Regions from separate parts of the Psychrosphaera sp. 1_MG-2023 genome, predicted to be linked through region 3. Evidence: predicted binding sites of a transcription regulator. Region 3 holds the regulator's gene; each other region holds the start of a gene.
The links. Region 3 encodes sigma-54, which starts transcription at its own class of promoters, with help from an activator protein. Its sites were predicted from a motif close to GTTGGCACGNNNNTNGNNT; they were not measured.
Positions count from the first base shown of each region.

Region 1 (6,426 bases), on a different contig from region 3:
GTTTAGCCTATGGTTTATTGTGGGGCTTCTTACCCTGTGGTCTTGTTTATACAGCACTGAGCTTAGCAATTGTCAGTCCGAGCCCAATAACGGCTTTTTCAGTAATGACAATTTTTGGATTGGCTACTTTACCTACCGTCGTCGGTATGACGGTTTTTTCTAATCACCTCTCTCGTATTTTTAGCCATAGCTACACTAAAATCATATTGGGTTTAATAATTACTTTCGCTGGGCTATATCAAATTAGTAACGCTTTTTATAAACTAAACGCATTGAATGTTTAAAAGTCGTGATAACGCAATGCAAACTCCTTGTAATACTTTTTCGATAAGTTGTGCTAACTGCAATCTAAGCCAGTTATGCATACCGTTTTCATTAAACGATGATGAACTCAATACATTAGACAATGCTATTGATCGCAAAAAACCGTTCCATAAAGGTGATGTGTTATTTGAAGCAGGCGCAAAATTTACAAGTCTTTTTGCCGTCAGATCAGGAAGTTTCAAGTCGTACTTAATTGACAAGCAAGGTGTATCACAAGTTACTGCTTTTCATTTACCTGGGGATGTCATTGGCTTTGACGCCCTTGCAGAGCGGACGCATCAAACCTTTAGCACGGCATTAGAGACTTCTATGGTTTGTGAGATCCCATTTACATTAATGGATGATTTGTCGAACCAGATGCCCAAATTACGTCAACAAGTGAACCGCTTGATGAGTAACGAAATTAGCCATGATCAATCGATGTTTATGCAACTAAATAAACGTACAGCAGAAGAACGTGTCGCTCGATTTATTGTGGATATGGCTAATCGATTTAGCCAACGAAATCTATCCAAACGGTCATTCCGTTTGTCTATGACTCGCGCTGACATTGGCAATTATCTAGGTTTAACCGTCGAGACTGTATCTCGTATCTTTAGTAAGTTTCAAAAACAGATGCTGATAAAAGTGGATGGCAAATTAATTGAAATAATTGATTTTGACAATTTGAATCAACTTTAAAAAACCTCTTAAAATAATTAGAAGCTTTTGCATTATTGACTACAATTAAAGTAAGAAAATCATTAAGGTGAATTTCATATGAGTCAATTTAGCAAATTATTAGTTGTTATCGATCCAGCAGAAGATAACCAAAAAGCACTTTCCCGAGCTCTGCAGTTAGCGTCATGCGTTTCAAATTGTAATGTGACGCTCTTCCTCACAATTTATGATTTTTCCTATGAAATGACAACTATGTTGTCGCCAACAGAACGCGAATCAATGAGAAATGCGGTTATTCAAGATCGGAAAGATTGGTTAAACCAATTGGTTATCGAAGCACAGGGCACGAGCAGTCTAATTGATATCATCGTTGTCTGGCACAACCGCCCTTATGAAAGCATTATTAGAACCGTAATAGAGGGTGATTTTGACCTAGTAGTTAAAGCCACTCACGAACATGATATTTTAAAATCAGTGATCTTTACGCCAACTGATTGGCATCTACTACGTAAGTGCCCCTGTAGTGTATTGTTAGTCAAAGAACATCAATGGCCTGACCACGGTCAAATATTAGGTGCTATCAACGCAGGTACTGACGACATCGATCATATGAAGCTCAACGAATCTATTGTTGAACATGCCCATTATATGAGTGACTTGCTAAACGCTGAAGTCAATTTAGTTAATGCTTTCCCACCTACCCCCATGAATATTGCAGTAGAAATACCAGAATTTGATGTTATTGAATACCAAAATTCAATGCAGGAGCATCATAACGCGGCAGTCAAAAAATTTGCTAAGCAACATGGTGTACCAATGGAAAACGTCTATTGCGAAGAAGGTATGCCTGAAGATGTTATACCTAAGATAAGTGAACAAATAGACGCTGAGCTTGTTGTCATCGGTACAGTAGGTCGAAGTGGCTTAAGCGCCGCATTGATTGGCAATACAGCGGAACACGTTATCGATAATATCGATTGCGATTTATTAGCATTAAAACCACCCGGCTTTGTAAGTAGTGTTAAACCACTATAAGTAAGTTTGCGCTGTGTTGACCAATAATCAATTTATCTTTGCTGATACAAAATATATAATGCGCGCCTTAGTTTTTGAGGGTAATTATGGCGACTTCAGTTCAAGCAAAAGAAAAATACAACTTTAACAAACTGCAAAAACGTTTGCGTAGAGATGTCGGTAAGGCAATTGCAGATTTTAATATGATCGAACACGGCGATCGCGTTATGGTTTGTTTATCAGGTGGCAAGGATAGCTATGCTATGTTGGATATCTTGATGAGCCTGCAACGTTCTGCACCCATTCAATTTGAACTAATCGCAGTTAACTTAGATCAGAAGCAGCCTGGTTTTCCTGCCCAAGTTTTACCTAACTACTTAGAAGAACTTGGCATTGAATACAAAATTGTCACTGAAGACACTTATTCAATCGTGATGGATAAAATACCAGAAGGTAAAACAACCTGTTCTTTATGTTCTCGTCTAAGACGTGGGATTTTATATAGGACTGCAAAGGAGCTTGGTGCAACTAAAATTGCTTTGGGTCATCACCGAGACGATATTTTAGAAACTATGTTTTTGAACATGTTTCACGGTGGTAAATTAAAATCTATGCCGCCAAAGTTAAAAAGTGATAATAAAGAACATGTTGTCATTCGTCCGCTTGCGTACGCAAAAGAGAAAGACATTCAACGTTTTGCCGACGCTAAACAATTCCCTATCATTCCATGTAATCTTTGTGGCTCACAAGAAAACCTGCAGAGACAAAACATTAAAGAGATGTTAAACAGTTGGGACAAACAATTCCCGGGCCGCATTGAAAGTATGTTTAAAGCATTGCAAAATGTTGTTCCAAGTCACCTTGCTGACAATGAATTATATGATTTTAAAACCTTAAGTCAGGAAGTAGATGAAGGTGATATTGCGTTTGATGCACCTGAAATTCCTTCGTTTGTAATTGACGAAGATGTGATGGATGATGACAGCACAGTCACTCAATTTGTTGAATTAAGTTAGAGACAATAAAAAAGCCACTGTAAAGTGGCTTTTTTGATCTATTTGCAACCGTTATCGCATCGCTGAAGTTAAACCTTATCAGGCAATAAAGTAGTATTTATTTGGGCTCAATTTTAGCCCAAGAATCACGTAAACCGACAGTCTTGTTAAATACTAAATTTCCGGCTTCATTCTTAGTACCATCGTTACAGAAATAACCTAATCGTTCAAACTGGAATGCTTGCTGAGCTTGGCTTTCAAGTAAACTTGGTTCGATAAATCCGTTGCGGATAATTAATGAGTCTGGATTTAAGATCTCATCAATTGATTCTGCAGCCGCTGGATTTGGAACGGTAAATAGACGGTCATAATCTCGAATTTCGGCTGGAACACCTTCGCTCGCTGACACCCAATGGATCACGCCTTTAGCCTTGCGGCCATCCGCAGGCAACTTACCTAACGTAGTATCGTCATAAGTACAATAAATTGTCGTGATTTCGCCGTTTTCATCTTTATCACAGCGTTCTGCTTTGACGAAATAAGCATTACGTAAACGAACTTCCTTACCAATGACTAGACGTTTGTATTTTTTGTTGGCTTCCTCACGAAAATCTTCGCGTTCAATAAATACTTCACGAGTAAATGGCAATTTACGACTGCCCATGTCTTCGTTGTTGGGATGATTTGGTGCGTCTAACCATTCAACACTGTCAGTTGGGTAGTTTTCGATAACCACTTTTATCGGATCTAAAACAGCCATTGCGCGAGGTGCATTTTCATTTAGGTCATCTCGGATACAGGCTTCTAACATGCCCATTTCGACCGTGTTTTCCATCTTAGTCACACCAATACGTTGGCAAAACTCTTGAATAGCTGCTGCCGTATACCCTCTACGACGTAAACCCGCAATAGTTGGCATTCTAGGGTCATCCCAGCCACTCACGTAATTTTCTGTTACTAACGTATTTAGCTTACGTTTACTCATCATCGTGTATTCAAGGTTTAGTCTTGAAAACTCATATTGATGTGGGCGCGAATCTATAGTGATATTATCCAAAACCCAGTCGTAAAGACGACGATTATCTTGGAATTCTAGCGTACATAAAGAATGCGTAATGTTTTCAATCGCATCAGAAATACAGTGAGTAAAATCGTACATTGGGTAAATGCACCATTTGTCGCCAGTTTGGTGATGATTAGCATATCGAATACGATAAATAACAGGATCACGCATACACATGAAGCTGCTCGACATATCTATTTTAGCTCGTAAGCAGCACTCACCTTCTTTGTATTTCCCATCGCGCATATCATGAAAATGTTTGAGGTTTTCCTCAATGGATACGTCGCGATATGGGCTGTTTTTACCTGGTGATGTAAGCGTACCTCGCATTGAGCGAATTTCTTCTTGATTAGAAAACTCTACATACGCGAGGCCTTTGGAGATGAGTTCTTCTGCAAAACCAAAAAGCTGGTCAAAATAATTAGAAGAATAGCGGACTTCATCGTGCCACTGATAGCCTAACCAGTTAACGTCTTTTTTTATGGCATTTACGTAATCAATGTCTTCTTTTTCAGGATTTGTATCATCAAATCGTAAGTTACAAAAACCGTTATAGTCTTTTGCAATACCGAAATTAAGCACAATAGATTTTGCATGCCCGATGTGCAAATAACCGTTTGGTTCTGGCGGAAAACGGGTATGAGTTGTTTGATGTTTTCCTGCTTCTAAATCTGCATCAATTATATTTCTGATAAAGTTCGTCGGACGAGCTTGCATCTCTGCCATTGATAGTGCCTTTTTAACTAAATAATTGCCAAGAGTATACCACTGCTGGTATTAAGTATGCCAAGTGTAAATAGTTCATTAGCTGATATTTTAAGCACTTAACAAAATTAACCAGTTTTTGACAAAAATCACCAACTCATCTACGTTTTTTGTTTAATGTAAATCACTGAATATTTTTATCTTATTGTAATTAATGTGTTTTTTAGTTGGCATTAAGATTGCCTTTAAAGTCATTATTAAACTAAATATGTCGCGTTAATGTTATCGTTTGCGACAATCACTAAATTGCACCATTTTTTATTAAAGGAAACATTATGAAACTATTGGCCCTAACGACACTTGTCGCAGCAACTCTTTTTGTCTCACCCTATTCTCAAGCTGCCAATGTATCTATGGATAATCATTGTGATCTTGAATTAAACAATGCGCTAACAATTACGCCAAAGCATATTCTTATCAAAAATGAAGATGAAACTCTTATCGACATCTATGACGATAAAATGGTATTTGTCAGAGGCGATTTAATCGAATTAGACAGCAAACAGCAAAAACTTGTAACAGAATATGCAGCGTCGTTGCGTGCGGCCATTCCAGAGATTGGTGAAATTGCAATCGAAGCCGTTGATATAGCGTTTCAAGGTATACAAGCGGCGTTTGGCCAAATGCCTGAAAATTCTAAATTAAGCAGTAAATTTGATGAAATAAAGACAAAGATAAAAGATAAGTATGAAAGTGAAGACAGCCATTATTCGTTTTCTAATGGAGAATTTAATCATCAGATTGACGGCAGTGGTATAGACGAATCTGTGGAAGAGTTAATGGAAGATATGATCCCTAGCTTAATTGGTGGCCTTATCTCTAATATTGGTAACTCTATTGCAAATGGAGAATCGTCTTTTAGCGATTTAGATAATCTAGATGACCGTATTGAACAAGAAATAGAATCACGAGCGGATGAAATTGAAATAAAGGCCAACAAGTTTTGTGAAAAATTAAAACTGGTCGATAAAATGGAAGATGAATTAACGGCGTCAAATAGTAAATTTGCTAACTTTGATTTAATCAAAATTAATGAAAATGACGATTACGAAGACCGCTAAATAGCTTGTCCTACGATATAAATAAACGAGGAGCGTTACTCATCGTTTATGATCATTTAATTTACCCCGCATCAGCTAGAAGACTTGTTATTAACAAGTCTTCTATTTTTCGTAAGTTAACAACTTCAAAATCAATATAATGTAGCTTGTTTACGACAACTGACAATTGGTTATGCTCTAAGTAGCAATCTAACGACACACGTTTGTTAAAATCAATTTCAGGGAAGCTGTTAGATTTGCATATAAAGGTGAGGTTAGGTGTTTTTCGTTTCGTACAGGTCTTGTCAGTAGGTATGGTATCTACTGTTTGATTAAACATCGCAGTTACATTTACTAAGTTGGCTTTGTTATGAAGTTTTTTAAATACAAAATCGGTGAGTTCCGTTGTAACGAATATGACTGGTTTAATATGATGTTGGTAGCGGTTAACTAAATACAAACCATCTAATTCTGTCAATTGATCCAGTCGTGTTTTTACGTCCACATAGGCGTTAAGATCGTTAAATAATGCAATAGACAATAATTTTGTTAACGTTTCAAGTTG
Region 1 is NZ_JAUORW010000001.1:320,838-327,263, reverse strand. It holds gene Q4575_RS01260 (sulfite exporter TauE/SafE family protein) at 1-284, shown strand, start outside; gene fnr (fumarate/nitrate reduction transcriptional regulator Fnr) at 277-1,005, shown strand; gene uspE (universal stress protein UspE) at 1,084-2,019, shown strand; gene ttcA (tRNA 2-thiocytidine(32) synthetase TtcA) at 2,106-3,014, shown strand; gene glnS (glutamine--tRNA ligase) at 3,112-4,782, opposite strand; gene Q4575_RS01235 (DUF2884 family protein) at 5,097-5,882, shown strand; gene Q4575_RS01230 (hypothetical protein) at 5,944-6,426, opposite strand, start outside.
Region 1: Q4575_RS01235 (DUF2884 family protein) is a predicted target of sigma-54. The motif match lies at 4,988-5,006, and genes of this name have one in related genera.

Region 2 (6,426 bases), on a different contig from region 3:
AGACGAGTGTATCGCTTGAGTCAGCGTAATTCTGCCAATCAGATTCTATATCTTCACTTTTAAAATGCGCGGTAATAAATCGTACCGAATGGGCGCATTCGCGATGCGTTAAAGGTATGCCAGACCATGCACCACATCCTGACGCAGCTGTAATACCTGGAACAATAGCAAAGTCGATATTTAGCTTTTGCAGATGCTCAACTTCTTCGGCCGCTCGACCAAATATGGACGGGTCGCCGCCTTTGAGTCGCACGACATTTTTGCCTTGTAGGGCAAATTCAGACATACGTTCACATATTTCCTGCTGCGTCATACTGTGGCGGCCACATTTTTTACCAACAAAAACGCGTTCCACATGTTTTGGGATCATATTGACAATTTCGGGACTAACCAACCAATCATATAAAACAACATCGGTTTCTTGAATTAAGCGGTATGCTTTAAGAGTCAATAATTCTGCATCACCTGGACCGGAGCCAACTAAATATACGTCGCCAATAGGCTTACGAACCGAGTTGTGTGCCGCTTTCTGTTTTGTTGTCCATTTTCCAGCATTCATTCTATTAAATGGAAAATTAAGTAAACGAAGCATAAAAGGTAAGTTAAATAGTTTAGTTGTTGTCATAAATACTCCGTTTATATCTCTAATACAGGAATGGCTTCAGATTCAAATCGACTCTGAGTTAATTGTGGCTGTCCATGTTGTTTGATCAGGGTTTTGAGTTCACTTTTACATGAACCGCAATTGGTGCCGCACTTCAAACGTTCGCCTAATTTTTCAACTGAGTTATCACCTTCACTTACTATCGCGTCGACAATTTGATTTTCGCCGACTTTATAACAGCTACATATCGTTTTGCCGTTGATAAAATCAGCGCCAGGCACTGCACGTAGCACTCGATTTATTTGTTCAGCTGACACTTCTTCTTGTTGAAAAAGACTATCAACCCAGTCGCTGTTTATTTCCGTTTTGTATTGCGCGAAAAACCCAACAAAAACCAAACGGTTATCTTTAATACATAAAGCAGTTGCAATACCGCTTTGGCTATTTTCAAAATAACTCCAATTGCCTTCAATAGCCGTTAAATCTCGACTCCAGAACATTGGGCCTTCTATTTTATTAGCTGTCGCGCAGGCATATTCAAAGCCAGACTGAATGGTGTTTTTTGCCCAATAATCAGACTCAATGAGCATCTCTTCCAAACAAAACAATTGCATGAATTGACCCACCGGTGCTTTTTCAATATTCGCTACGGTGAACTTACTTTCAGGTTGCCCTGAGATCGGATCTACAAACGAACCGTATAGTTTGGCGATATTTGCAGTTGGCGCACTCAGCTTATTCCAATGAATTGGCGTAAAGAGTTGCCCGACTTTGAGGCCATCATCAACTTTCACTGGCACTAAAACCTCACCAAACTCGCTCGTCACCTTCACTAAGTTGCCGTCGGTTAAACCTTCCTTTGTTAAGTCTGTGCTGTGCATTGCGATAAAAGGTTCTTTTGTGTGTTTAGCCAAAGAAGCTGATTTACCTGTACGTGTCATCGTATGCCAATGGTCTCGAACTCTTCCTGAATTCACGCCATAGGGGTATAACGCACTCGCTTTTTGTTGTGGCAATTTGGCTTCAACAGCGACAAAATTGGCTTTGCCACTTGGTGTATAAAATGTATTGTCGGCAAATATATGCTGACAACCATTTGGATATCTTGTGTTAACTGGCCATTGAACGGGCTGTAATGCGTCATACTCAGCTTCACTTAAAGACGCTAATCCGGAAATATCAAAGTCGCGGACAGCGTAACTTTCAGACCCATTTTTGTAGCCAGATAAGCCTGCATGTTCGACAAATATTTCAGCTGGGTGTTGATAAGTAAATGCGTCTTCAAAACCCATTTTTACCGCAATATCTGAAATGATCTGCCAATCGTGACGAGTTTCACCTGGGGCTGCTAAAATGCCTCGTTGACGTGAAATACGTCGTTCTGAATTAGTGACAGTACCATCTTTCTCGCCCCACGTTGTCGCTGGTAATTTAACATCTGCAAAGTCCATAGTATCTGTATCTGCCATGCAATCAGATACAACGACTAATTCGCAGGTTTTAAGTGCAGTTTCAATTTCGTTTCGATTTGGCAGACTCACCATGGGATTGGTGGCCATAATCCAGACGGCTTTAATTTCACCTTTAGCCATTTTATCAAACATTTCCACCGCTTTAGGGCCATATTCGTTACATATAGTAGGTGAGTCCCAATAACTTTGTACTAAATCACGATGACTTTCATCTTCGATATTCATATGAGCGGCTAACATATTTGCTAATCCACCAACTTCTCTGCCGCCCATTGCATTAGGTTGTCCAGTAATTGAAAATGGACCGGAGCCCAAATGTCCCAACTTACCAGTCGCCAAATGACAATTAATAATGGCATTACATTTATCCACCCCTTGGCTTGATTGATTAACACCTTGTGAATAAAACGTTACCGCTGTTGGAGTTTGGCAAAAGGCATTAAAAAAAAGTAGGAGATCACTTTCTTGAAGCTCACAGAAGGTAGCTGTTGTTGCCACTGTCCACGACGAAACAGACTCAGCTGTAAGGTCAAAACCTTCACAATAGCGCTCGACATAATCCCTATTCACCCCACCATTATTAATGATGTAATTAAGCATCCCCATAAACAATGCGACATCTGTACCCGGTTTAACCGGTAAAAACAGATCAGCTAATTCAGCCGTCGCACTGCGTCTTGGGTCAATAACCACAACTTTCATATTTGGGTTGTCTTTTTTGGCCTGTTCCATTCGCTGAAATAAAATGGGGTGAGTCCATGCTGCGTTTGATCCGACCAAAATAAGTAAGTCTGTTGCGGATAAGTCTTCATAGCTGCATGGCACCGTATCTGAACCAAATGCACGTTTATAGCCTGCAACGGCAGATGACATACATAATCGAGAGTTTGTATCGATATTTGCTGAGCCGATATAACCTTTCATTAGCTTATTTGCGACGTAATAATCTTCCGTTAAAATTTGACCAGATACATAGAAAGCAACTGCTTGTGGACCGTGTTCAGCAATAATTTTCTTAAATCCGTTAGCAACAACGTCTGTGGCATGGTCCCAGGTGGTACGTTCTCCATTAACTTCTGGATACAATAACCGACCTTCCAAATCTGTAGTTTCAGCTAAATTAGAGCCTTTTACACAAAGCTTACCGAAGTTCGCCTGATGCTGTTTGCTGCCACTTACTGCAGTTAACTGACCGTTAACAATAGTTGCATCCACACCACAACCAACCCCGCAGTATGGGCAAGTAGTTTGGCAAACTTTCTGTTCAAATTGTTGTACTGACATTTTTTACTCACAAAAAAGGCGCGACGGTTTTCACCGTAGCGCCTTTGCTTAATTTTATTAGCTTCTCAACACTGAGAAGTCGAGGTCGAAGTGTTGTTTTCGACGTCTTGAAAATTATTTTATATTCTATGTACTCAAAATTTATACATTTATATAAACAAGTTACGTGCCAGCATCTGCTTTATTCTTTATTCTCTACAAGCCACTGTAAATACTGGAGTTTAGGGCACTATAGGTAAAGGTGACTTTGTTCAAGACAGAAAAAAACGCACTACTTGGGTGCGTTTTTTTTATCATCACTTATTAGCTTCACCTAAATGGTTCAACTGTTCCGTAAGGCCAACATCGATTCATATAAGTCATTTCGATAAACATTATTAACAACTTCATTAAGTTGGGTATCTGTCCAATCGCCTAACTGCCCTGCACCTTTCATTTTCTCTATCAAGAACATGCCTTGCTCAACAATCGGTTGATTGGTATTACTCCGAAAAAACTGATTGTAGCCAGGTATATCTCTTGGTGGTGCTCCTTTCGCGGTAATACAACTACCAATCAAACTTGGCGCGATTACATCAACGGGCGCATCTAAATATTGTTGCAGGATAATGGCTGTTTCAAATCGATTTGCAACTGACTCTAACCATTCGCAAGCTTGTTGTACTGCAGCGAGTAATGCCAAATAGGTATTGGGGTTAGTCTCTTGCCATTCCTTAGTTACGGCCAACACTTTTTCCGGGGCTTCCTGCCATATGTCACTCGAAGTCGTGACTGTTTCGCCAATACCACCTCGAACCGCTTGGGCGTTCCACGGAGTACCGACACAAAAACCATCGATGTCATTATTTTGCAATGCCGTGGTCATACTTGTCGGTGGAATAATGATCAATTCAACATCTTTGTTAGGTGTAATATCACCTGATATCAACCAATCTCTTAGTTGATAAAAATGACAAGAGTAAGGGTAAACAGACGCTATTTTTAATACCTCACCCGACTGGTCTATGACCCTTTTAAGCCACTTTGCTTCAAGCGGCAGTGGTGGAGTTATTCCGTTATTTAACTCCCTAACTTTATCCATCAAGGCTGTCGATAACGTTACACCGTTACCATTCATGCTCAAGTTAAAGGCATTAATGACCTCACATTTTGGTCCATTTAAACCTAACGAACTAGCAATTGGCATCGGTGCTAAGACCTGCGCCGCGTCTAATAAACCAGCGTTTAACCTATCTCTTACCGTCGCCCAAGAATACTGAACATGCAATGAAACATCTAATCCCCATTGTTCAAAATAACCTAGATGTTTCGCCATCACTAAGGGGGCACAATCGGTTAATGCCACTATTCCAATATCAAGTTGGGTTTGTTCTAAATGCGTTTGTGAACTCATGTTATTTACCTCCGCCTATCAACTGCATCATGGAGATTAGGTTCTTTGCTACGTCTTCCATCTTCTGTCCATTATCCATCGCCATTTTTCGAATCGCTGAATAAGCCTGTTGCTCGCTCATACCTTGCTTTTCAATTAATAGTGCTTTGGCTTGATCAACCCACTTTCTCGACTGCAATTTCCGTTTGGCATCTGTTAATTCGGCCTTTAGCCCCTGAAACTCATTAAAACGAGCGACCGCGACATCGAGAATAAATTTGGCTCTATCGGGATTTGTTTCACCTGAAACATAAGCACTAACACCAGCTTTAATGCTGTCTCGCATTAAGTCCGGTTGGTCTTGTTCAGAAAACATAACAATGGGCTTTGGGTTAAATTCAGATATCGTACTCAAACTTTCAATTGTGTCGCGATTAGGTGATTCAATATCAATTAGAATGATGTCAGGCTCGGTATTTTCAACTTCCCTTAAAAGTGAGGCACTCGTGTGAGCTAAGTGTTTCACGACATAAGGAGAAGCTGCCAGCGCTGCCCGGAAACTTTCCGCGCGTTCCATGTCATCGTCAATGACTAACACGGTTAACGTGTTTGTTGTTTTATTTTTAGTAGCCATAGTGAGATGTGTTACTTTGTTAATTGTGATCGCGAGTAATGCTTCAATATTTGCACCAGATAGGCAGGTTTCTTTGAGATCTGCTGTAACCTGCTATTTTATTGATGTTGGCATGTTATGAGTCGTTTTTATCAAACGCATGCAAAACACTTGCACCACAACGGATGCACCACAATAGGAATACGTCCCCAATTTGACGCAACGTTTGCTTTTGTATTAGTTTGGTTATTTTTCTATCCCTTACCCACCCTAGGTTTAGTCAATTACATCTTCTGGTATGGAAGTTGAAGGCACCAACTGATTAACGTTTACGCGCCATGGTTGTTATAAGTAATTGTAAAAAAGACCGGAAATGAATTCCGTTAAAAATTCGTTTTCTGCGATAATAAAATCTAGGCTATCTCATTCGCGAAGAAATACAGTAGTACTGGTATTACAAAGGCAGTGCTATTAGAGTAGAAATACAGAAGCGCGAATTAACAGAGCCCTGTGGTCCCAAAGTTACGACAAACAAAATTTGAAAAAGAAGTGAAAATGAAACGGTTAAATTCCCCAGTATGTTGATAGATAGTTACCAAAGACAGTTCCATTATTTGCGACTATCGATAACCGACGTCTGTAATTTCAAATGCGACTACTGTTTACCGGATGGATACGATTGCAGTAATCCGCGGGAATTTTTAACAATAGACGAAATAAAAAGGTTAGTAACGGCCTTTGCAGAGCTGGGTGTCAGTAAGGTAAGGATCACCGGTGGCGAGCCAGGATTGCGAAAAGATCTTGCTGAGATCATTCGCGTTGTAAAAAACGTCGACGGTGTTGATACCGTGGCATTGACCACAAACGGCTACAATCTCGAAACGCAAATAGAAAAATGGGTCGATGCTGGATTAGATTCTCTAAACGTCAGTATTGATAGTTTAAAGTCAGACACCTTTAGACTCATAACAGGCAGTAATAAACACCAGTCCATTCTAAAAGGTATCGACAAAGCAATCTCGTTGGGCGTTAAAAATGTAAAAGTTAATGCCGTATTGCTTAAACAGTTTAATGAAAACGA
Region 2 is NZ_JAUORW010000021.1:39,719-46,144, reverse strand. It holds gene cobA (uroporphyrinogen-III C-methyltransferase) at 1-625, opposite strand, end outside; gene Q4575_RS17175 (nitrate reductase) at 637-3,360, opposite strand; gene Q4575_RS17170 (CmpA/NrtA family ABC transporter substrate-binding protein) at 3,683-4,753, opposite strand; gene Q4575_RS17165 (ANTAR domain-containing response regulator) at 4,755-5,366, opposite strand; gene moaA (GTP 3',8-cyclase MoaA) at 5,924-6,426, shown strand, end outside.
Region 2: Q4575_RS17175 (nitrate reductase) is a predicted target of sigma-54. The motif match lies at 3,516-3,534, and genes of this name have one in related genera.

Region 3 (6,426 bases):
GCGTTAAACAAGAAGCCTGCCCACTCGGACTTGCACCAACAGCATCGACAACAGCGAGTTTAGTTCTTGGCGATGCATTGGCCGTGTCAATGTTAGAAGAACGTGGGTTTACCGCGGAAGACTTTGCCCTTAGTCACCCCGGCGGAGCACTTGGCCGTAAGTTATTACTCACTAATAAAGATGTAATGCATACTGAAAAACGGATCCCGTTGGTCACTGACCAAGCGACATTAAAACAAGCGATCATCGAAATGTCAGCCAAAGGACTTGGTATGACGGGGATCACCAATGACCAGGGACAATTAGCGGGTATTTTTACCGACGGAGACTTGCGTCGTTGTCTAGATCAAGACAAGCTCGACATGTCCGCCGGTATAGTTAACTATATGACTCGTAACTCAATTTGCAGCGCCGCAAATATCCTTGCCGCTGAAACTTTGCATATTATGGAAGAAAAAAAGATAAACAGTCTTTTTATAATCGATGATAATAACTTCCCAGTGGGCGCGATAAATATGCACGACTTATTAAAAGCAGGGGTACTTTAAATGCGCAGATATGAAACTTGGTATCAGGCAATACCAAATGATGTTGTCGCTCGCGCGCAGCAAATCAAATTATTAATATGCGATATCGACGGCGTTTTTTCAGACGGAACCGTAATCCTAGCCAACAGTGGTGAAGAATTAAAAGGCTTTAATACCAAAGATGGTTATGGCATTCGTTCTTTAATAGATGCAGGTGTTGAAGTCGCGGTAATCACGGGACGCAAATCAACAATTGTGCAAACTCGCATGAGCAGTTTAGGTGTAAAACATATTTACCAAGGTATGGACCAAAAACTAGAAGGTTACGAGCAACTAAAATCAGACTTAAACTTAACCGACGAACAAATCGCATACATTGGTGATGATTTTCCAGATGCTCCGGTAATGTTAAAAGTTGGCCTTGCAACCGCTACAGGCGACGCGCACCCATATATCAAAAGCATTGCTCATTTAGTAACGACATTAAATGGTGGACGAGGTTCTGTAAGAGAATTAACCGACCTACTGATCATGGCGAACTATGGTGAAGAGTACATTACCGAGAATATCACCGGAGCAAGTCTATAATGTTAGCCCGTGGCGTTGTTGTTATATTGTTTTTGGGGATCGTTGCCGTTTTATGGCAGCCCAATTTCGCGCCACAATCGCAAATGCCTTTTGACTTTGAAGAAGAACTGATCCCGGAATTTACCGCTAAATTGCTGCATCAAGAGTTGTTTGACTCTAATGGTGAACTGCAGCAAGAAGTGTTTTCACAAAAAATGGAGCACTTTTCAGAGTTGTCCCTAACTCATTTTATTTCACCTGAATTTATAATTTACCAAGATAAAAAACCATTTTGGCGACTCTCCGCACAAATTGGCGACATGCAAGAAGGTATATTAACCTTAGATAAAAATGTCATCATGGTACAACTTGGCGAAAAGTCATTGATCCAAACCATAACAACAAATTTTTTAGAAATTAACTTAGACTCTAACTTGGTAACAACAGACAATCCGATTACGATTACGGGTGATAAATTGACAATTGTTGGGCAAGGTTTGGTTGCAAATTTAACTGAAGGCACGGTGACACTAACTCATCATGTGGAAACGCTGATTAAAGGTAACAAGTAATGACATTCAAGCGACACGCGTATATCGCCACAATATTGGTTGCTCTATTTAGTATGGCCGTTTCGGCAAACAGCGAAGATTTGAAAATAAAATCGGACAATCAAGATCTTAATTACAACAACAATACGATGTATTTTAAAGGTAATGTTGTTGTTTCTCAGGGGCCTATATCAATTAAAGCGGATGAGCTATTTGTCGACACCCAGGACGGCACCGGTGAAAAATTAATTGCCAAAGGCAGTCCGGCTTTATTTACTCAAATCGACGAAGAAAACGGTAACTTAACCGCAAAAGCAAACGAGATTGAATACTTTGTTACAACTCAAACCCTTAAATTAAGTGGCGACGCAAAGTTTAAACAAGGTGGCTCTGAAGTACAAAGTGGCTCGATCGAATTTGACCTTGCTAAAAAGCGCGTAAAAGCGGATGGCGATGCCTCAACGGGTGGTCGAGTTACCACTACGATAAAAACAAAAAAGAAAAACGGCTAACGACGGAATTAATAACTCGATGACTAAATTAATCGCAACACATCTCGCCAAGTCGTATAACAAAAGGCAAGTTGTAAAAGACGTCAGTATTTCAGTAAATGCCGGTGAAGTCGTCGGACTACTTGGGCCAAATGGTGCCGGTAAAACGACAACTTTTTATATGATAGTTGGATTGGTTCCTAACGACAAAGGTAGCATTACACTTAATGATATTGACTTAAGTCACGAACCAATGCATGTTCGTGCTCGTCATGGAATAGGCTATTTACCACAGGAATCTTCGATATTTAGAAAACTTACTGTTTCCCAAAATATCATGGCCGTGTTACAAATGAGAAAGGACATCAATGCCAACCAAAAAGCCGATTTGTTAGATGATCTTATTGGTGAATTTCATATAGAACACATTCGCGATAGTTTAGGTATGGCATTGTCAGGTGGTGAGCGTAGGCGAGTAGAAATTGCAAGAGCGCTGGCTGCGGATCCTAAAATTATATTACTTGACGAACCATTTGCTGGGGTCGACCCTATATCAGTAATTGATATTAAAAAGATTATCCAACAACTCGTCGCAAAAGGGATCGGTGTTTTAATTACCGACCATAATGTACGTGAAACGCTTGATGTATGTGAAAAAGCCTATATCGTGAGTCATGGTGAATTAATCGCAGAAGGTACACCAGAAGAAGTCCTTGCTAGCGAAATCGTGAAAAAAGTTTACTTAGGTGACCAGTTCACTTTGTAATTTAGTGTATAACCATTAATTAGTATAATCTGATTGGAATTAGATGAGACCTTCACTTCAATTAAAAATGGGTCAGCAATTAACAATGACCCCACAATTGCAACAAGCCATAAGGTTGTTGCAGTTATCCTCATTAGAACTCCACCAAGAAATTCAAGAAGCCTTGGATAGCAATCCTCTATTGGACGCAGAAGACGAAAGTTTAAATCACGAAAAAAGCGAACAATCGATAGAAGATGTATTGGGTGAAACGGAAGGTCAAAACAAAACGACCGACGACGATACCGACTGGGCGCAGGAAGAAATAAATACCACTGAAGCACTTCAAACCGAAACCATCAGTGAAGAGATGTCTACGGACACAACATGGGATGACTACATGAGCGCCGCCCCTGCGAGCTCTGGCCCAGCATATGAAGGCGAAGACACAGTCTATCAAGGTGAAACCACTGACAATATTCAAGACCACCTCCGCTGGCAGTTAAACCTTTCTACGTTTACCGAACAAGATCTTGCAATCGCGACCGCCATTATTGACGGCGTCGACGAAAAAGGCTTTTTACGCCTCACCGCTGAGGACATCGTAGAAGCCATTGACATCGAAGATGTGGAAATAGAAGAAGTTGAAGCGGTACTTAAACGTATTCAACTATTCGACCCCGTAGGCGTCGCCTGCAGAGGGTTACAAGAATGCTTGTCGGTGCAATTGAAACAATTTTCAAATGACACGCCATGGAAATTTGAGGCCATAGACGTTATCGACAATTACATCGATTTACTGGCCAATCGTGATTACCGGACTTTACTTAGAAAAACCAAGTTAAAAGAACCCGATCTGAAAGATATTCTAGAACTCATCCAACAACTTAATCCAAATCCTGCAAGTGTCGTTATCAAAGATGAAATCGACTACGTCATTCCCGATGTAACGGTCGTTAAGAAAAAAGGTCGTTGGTTAGTAGAGCTAAATCCAAATTCCATGCCTAAACTAAAAATAAACGAACAATATGCATCGTTGTCAAAAACCTCAAAAAATACCAGTGACACGCAATTTGTACGTTCCCATTTACAAGAAGCTAAATGGTTTATCAAAAGTTTAGAAAGTCGTAACGATACGCTGCTAAAAGTATCAAACTGTATCGTGCAGCAACAGCAGGGATTTTTTGAATATGGCCCAGAAGCCATGAAACCAATGGTTTTGAACGATGTCGCAGAAATGGTCGACATGCATGAATCAACAATTTCTCGTGTGACGACTCAAAAATATATGCACACACCTAGAGGAATTTTTGAACTTAAGTACTTCTTTTCGAGTCATGTAAGTACAGAGAACGGTGGTGAATGTTCTTCCACTGCGATTAGAGCTTTAATCAGAAAGTTAGTTGCGGCGGAAAATCAGGCTAAACCTCTCAGTGATAGTAAAATTGCAGAGATCCTGGCTGACCAAGGTATTCAGGTTGCCAGACGGACTATTGCAAAATACCGGGAATCATTAAATATTCCCCCTTCAAACCAACGAAAACGACTGGTGTAAACACCTCTCTATATCAACAGAAGGAATTTTTTATGCAAATTAATTTAACTTGTCGTCATATAGATTTAACAGAGTCATTAAAAGAATACGTAGATAACAAATTTGCTAAATTAGAGCGTCACTTTGACCATATCAATAATGTCCATGTGATTTTAGACGTTGAAAAACTGAGTCAAATAGCTGAAGCAACCTTACATGTAAACGGTGGTGAATTGTTCGCCACTTCTGAACATAACGATATGTATGCCGCGATTGATAGTTTAATAGATAAGCTAGATCGACAGGTAATAAAACATAAAGAGAAATTGACCCGTCACTGATGGGTTTAAACTAAATAAACGTGACGCTAGGGACGGCGTCACAAACAACACCTTTTGGCGTAAGCAAAAGGTAGGCAGTTAACCAAACATGAATTTAAAATTATTACTTCAACCAGATTGCACCAAAGTTATTGCTGATTGTAAAAGCAAGAAAAAAATACTTGAACATATAGCTGAAATTGCGAGTGCGCAGCTGCCAAATTTATCTAGCATAGATATTTTAGAGAGCTTGATGAACAGAGAAAAGTTGGGCAGCACTGGTATAGGTAACGGAATTGCGATACCACATGGCCGAATAAAAAATTCGAGTAAAGCCGTAGCAGTTCTCTTAGTTACCCACAAAGGAGTGAATTACGATGCGATTGATAAACGACCTGTAGATATATTTTTTGCCCTGTTAGTACCAGAAGATCAATGCGACACTCATCTGGCAACATTGGCATCGATAGCAAAAACCTTTGACAACAAAGATGTTTTACGCAAAATTCGTAGAGCAGAAACAGATTTGGATTTATACAACATAATAGAAGCCGCCTAAAATGCATATTTTTATTGTTAGTGGCCGTTCAGGCTCAGGGAAGACCGTCGTACTGCGAGTGTTAGAAGACCTTGGTTATTACTGTGTAGACAACCTACCAGTAAATCTATTGCCAGCTCTATCGCACAGTCTCAGTCAAAATTATGAACAAGTTGCCGTTAGCATTGATGTTCGGAATATTCCAGAATCCGAGCAAGAGCTAGTCGAAAACCTCGATTTTTTACCTAAAAACGTTAATACAACGGTTTTGTATATTGACGCTAAAGACGAGGTTTTGATCCGTCGTTATAGCGAAACTCGTCGCTTGCACCCATTATCAAAAAAAGAGTCTGGCCTACCTGAGGCAATTCAAGAAGAACGCAAGCTCCTTGATTCTATTGCGACTCGTGCCGATTTGTTTATCGACACGTCAGATTTAAACGTTCACCAACTAACCGAAATGGTGCGCGAAAAAATTCTTGGTAAATCGGAAAAAAACCTCGTAATAACGTTTGAATCTTTCGGTTTCAAATATGGTGTACCAAACGATATCGACTTTGTATTTGATGCACGTTTTTTACCAAATCCACATTGGGAACCTGCTCTGCGGCCTTTAACCGGCCTAGATTTACCCGTAATAGAATTTTTAGAAGCCGAGCCATTGGTTAATAAATTTGTATTCCAAATTAATAACTTTATGTCGACGTGGCTGCCACATTTGGAACGAAACAACCGCAGTTATTTAACCATTGCCATTGGCTGTACTGGCGGAAAACATCGCTCGGTTTACATCGCCGAGGCACTTGCAAACTTATATCGCTCACGTGAAAATGACGTTAAAACGCGCCATCGTGAGATAAGTCGTTATTTGAAGAGTGAATAAACATGGAAATTAGTCGTACCGTTACCATAGAAAACAAACTTGGGTTGCACGCCCGTGCGGCCACCAAACTAGCGCAATTAGCTCAGGGATTTGAAGCAACGGTAACTATTCAACAAGCAGACAAAAAAGCCAATGCCGATAGTGTGATGGCATTGTTGATGTTGGCCAGTAACCAAGGTAAAGATGTGACCGTAATCGCGACGGGTAACGAAGCAAAAGTCGCTGTTGACGCTATCTGCGAGCTCATTAGCAATAAATTTGATGAAGACG
Region 3 is NZ_JAUORW010000019.1:42,976-49,401, forward strand. It holds gene Q4575_RS16405 (KpsF/GutQ family sugar-phosphate isomerase) at 1-548, shown strand, start outside; gene kdsC (3-deoxy-manno-octulosonate-8-phosphatase KdsC) at 549-1,115, shown strand; gene lptC (LPS export ABC transporter periplasmic protein LptC) at 1,115-1,666, shown strand; gene lptA (lipopolysaccharide transport periplasmic protein LptA) at 1,666-2,157, shown strand; gene lptB (LPS export ABC transporter ATP-binding protein) at 2,177-2,902, shown strand; gene Q4575_RS16430 (RNA polymerase factor sigma-54) at 2,946-4,436, shown strand; gene hpf (ribosome hibernation promoting factor) at 4,469-4,756, shown strand; gene ptsN (PTS IIA-like nitrogen regulatory protein PtsN) at 4,845-5,294, shown strand; gene rapZ (RNase adapter RapZ) at 5,296-6,156, shown strand; gene Q4575_RS16450 (HPr family phosphocarrier protein) at 6,159-6,426, shown strand, end outside.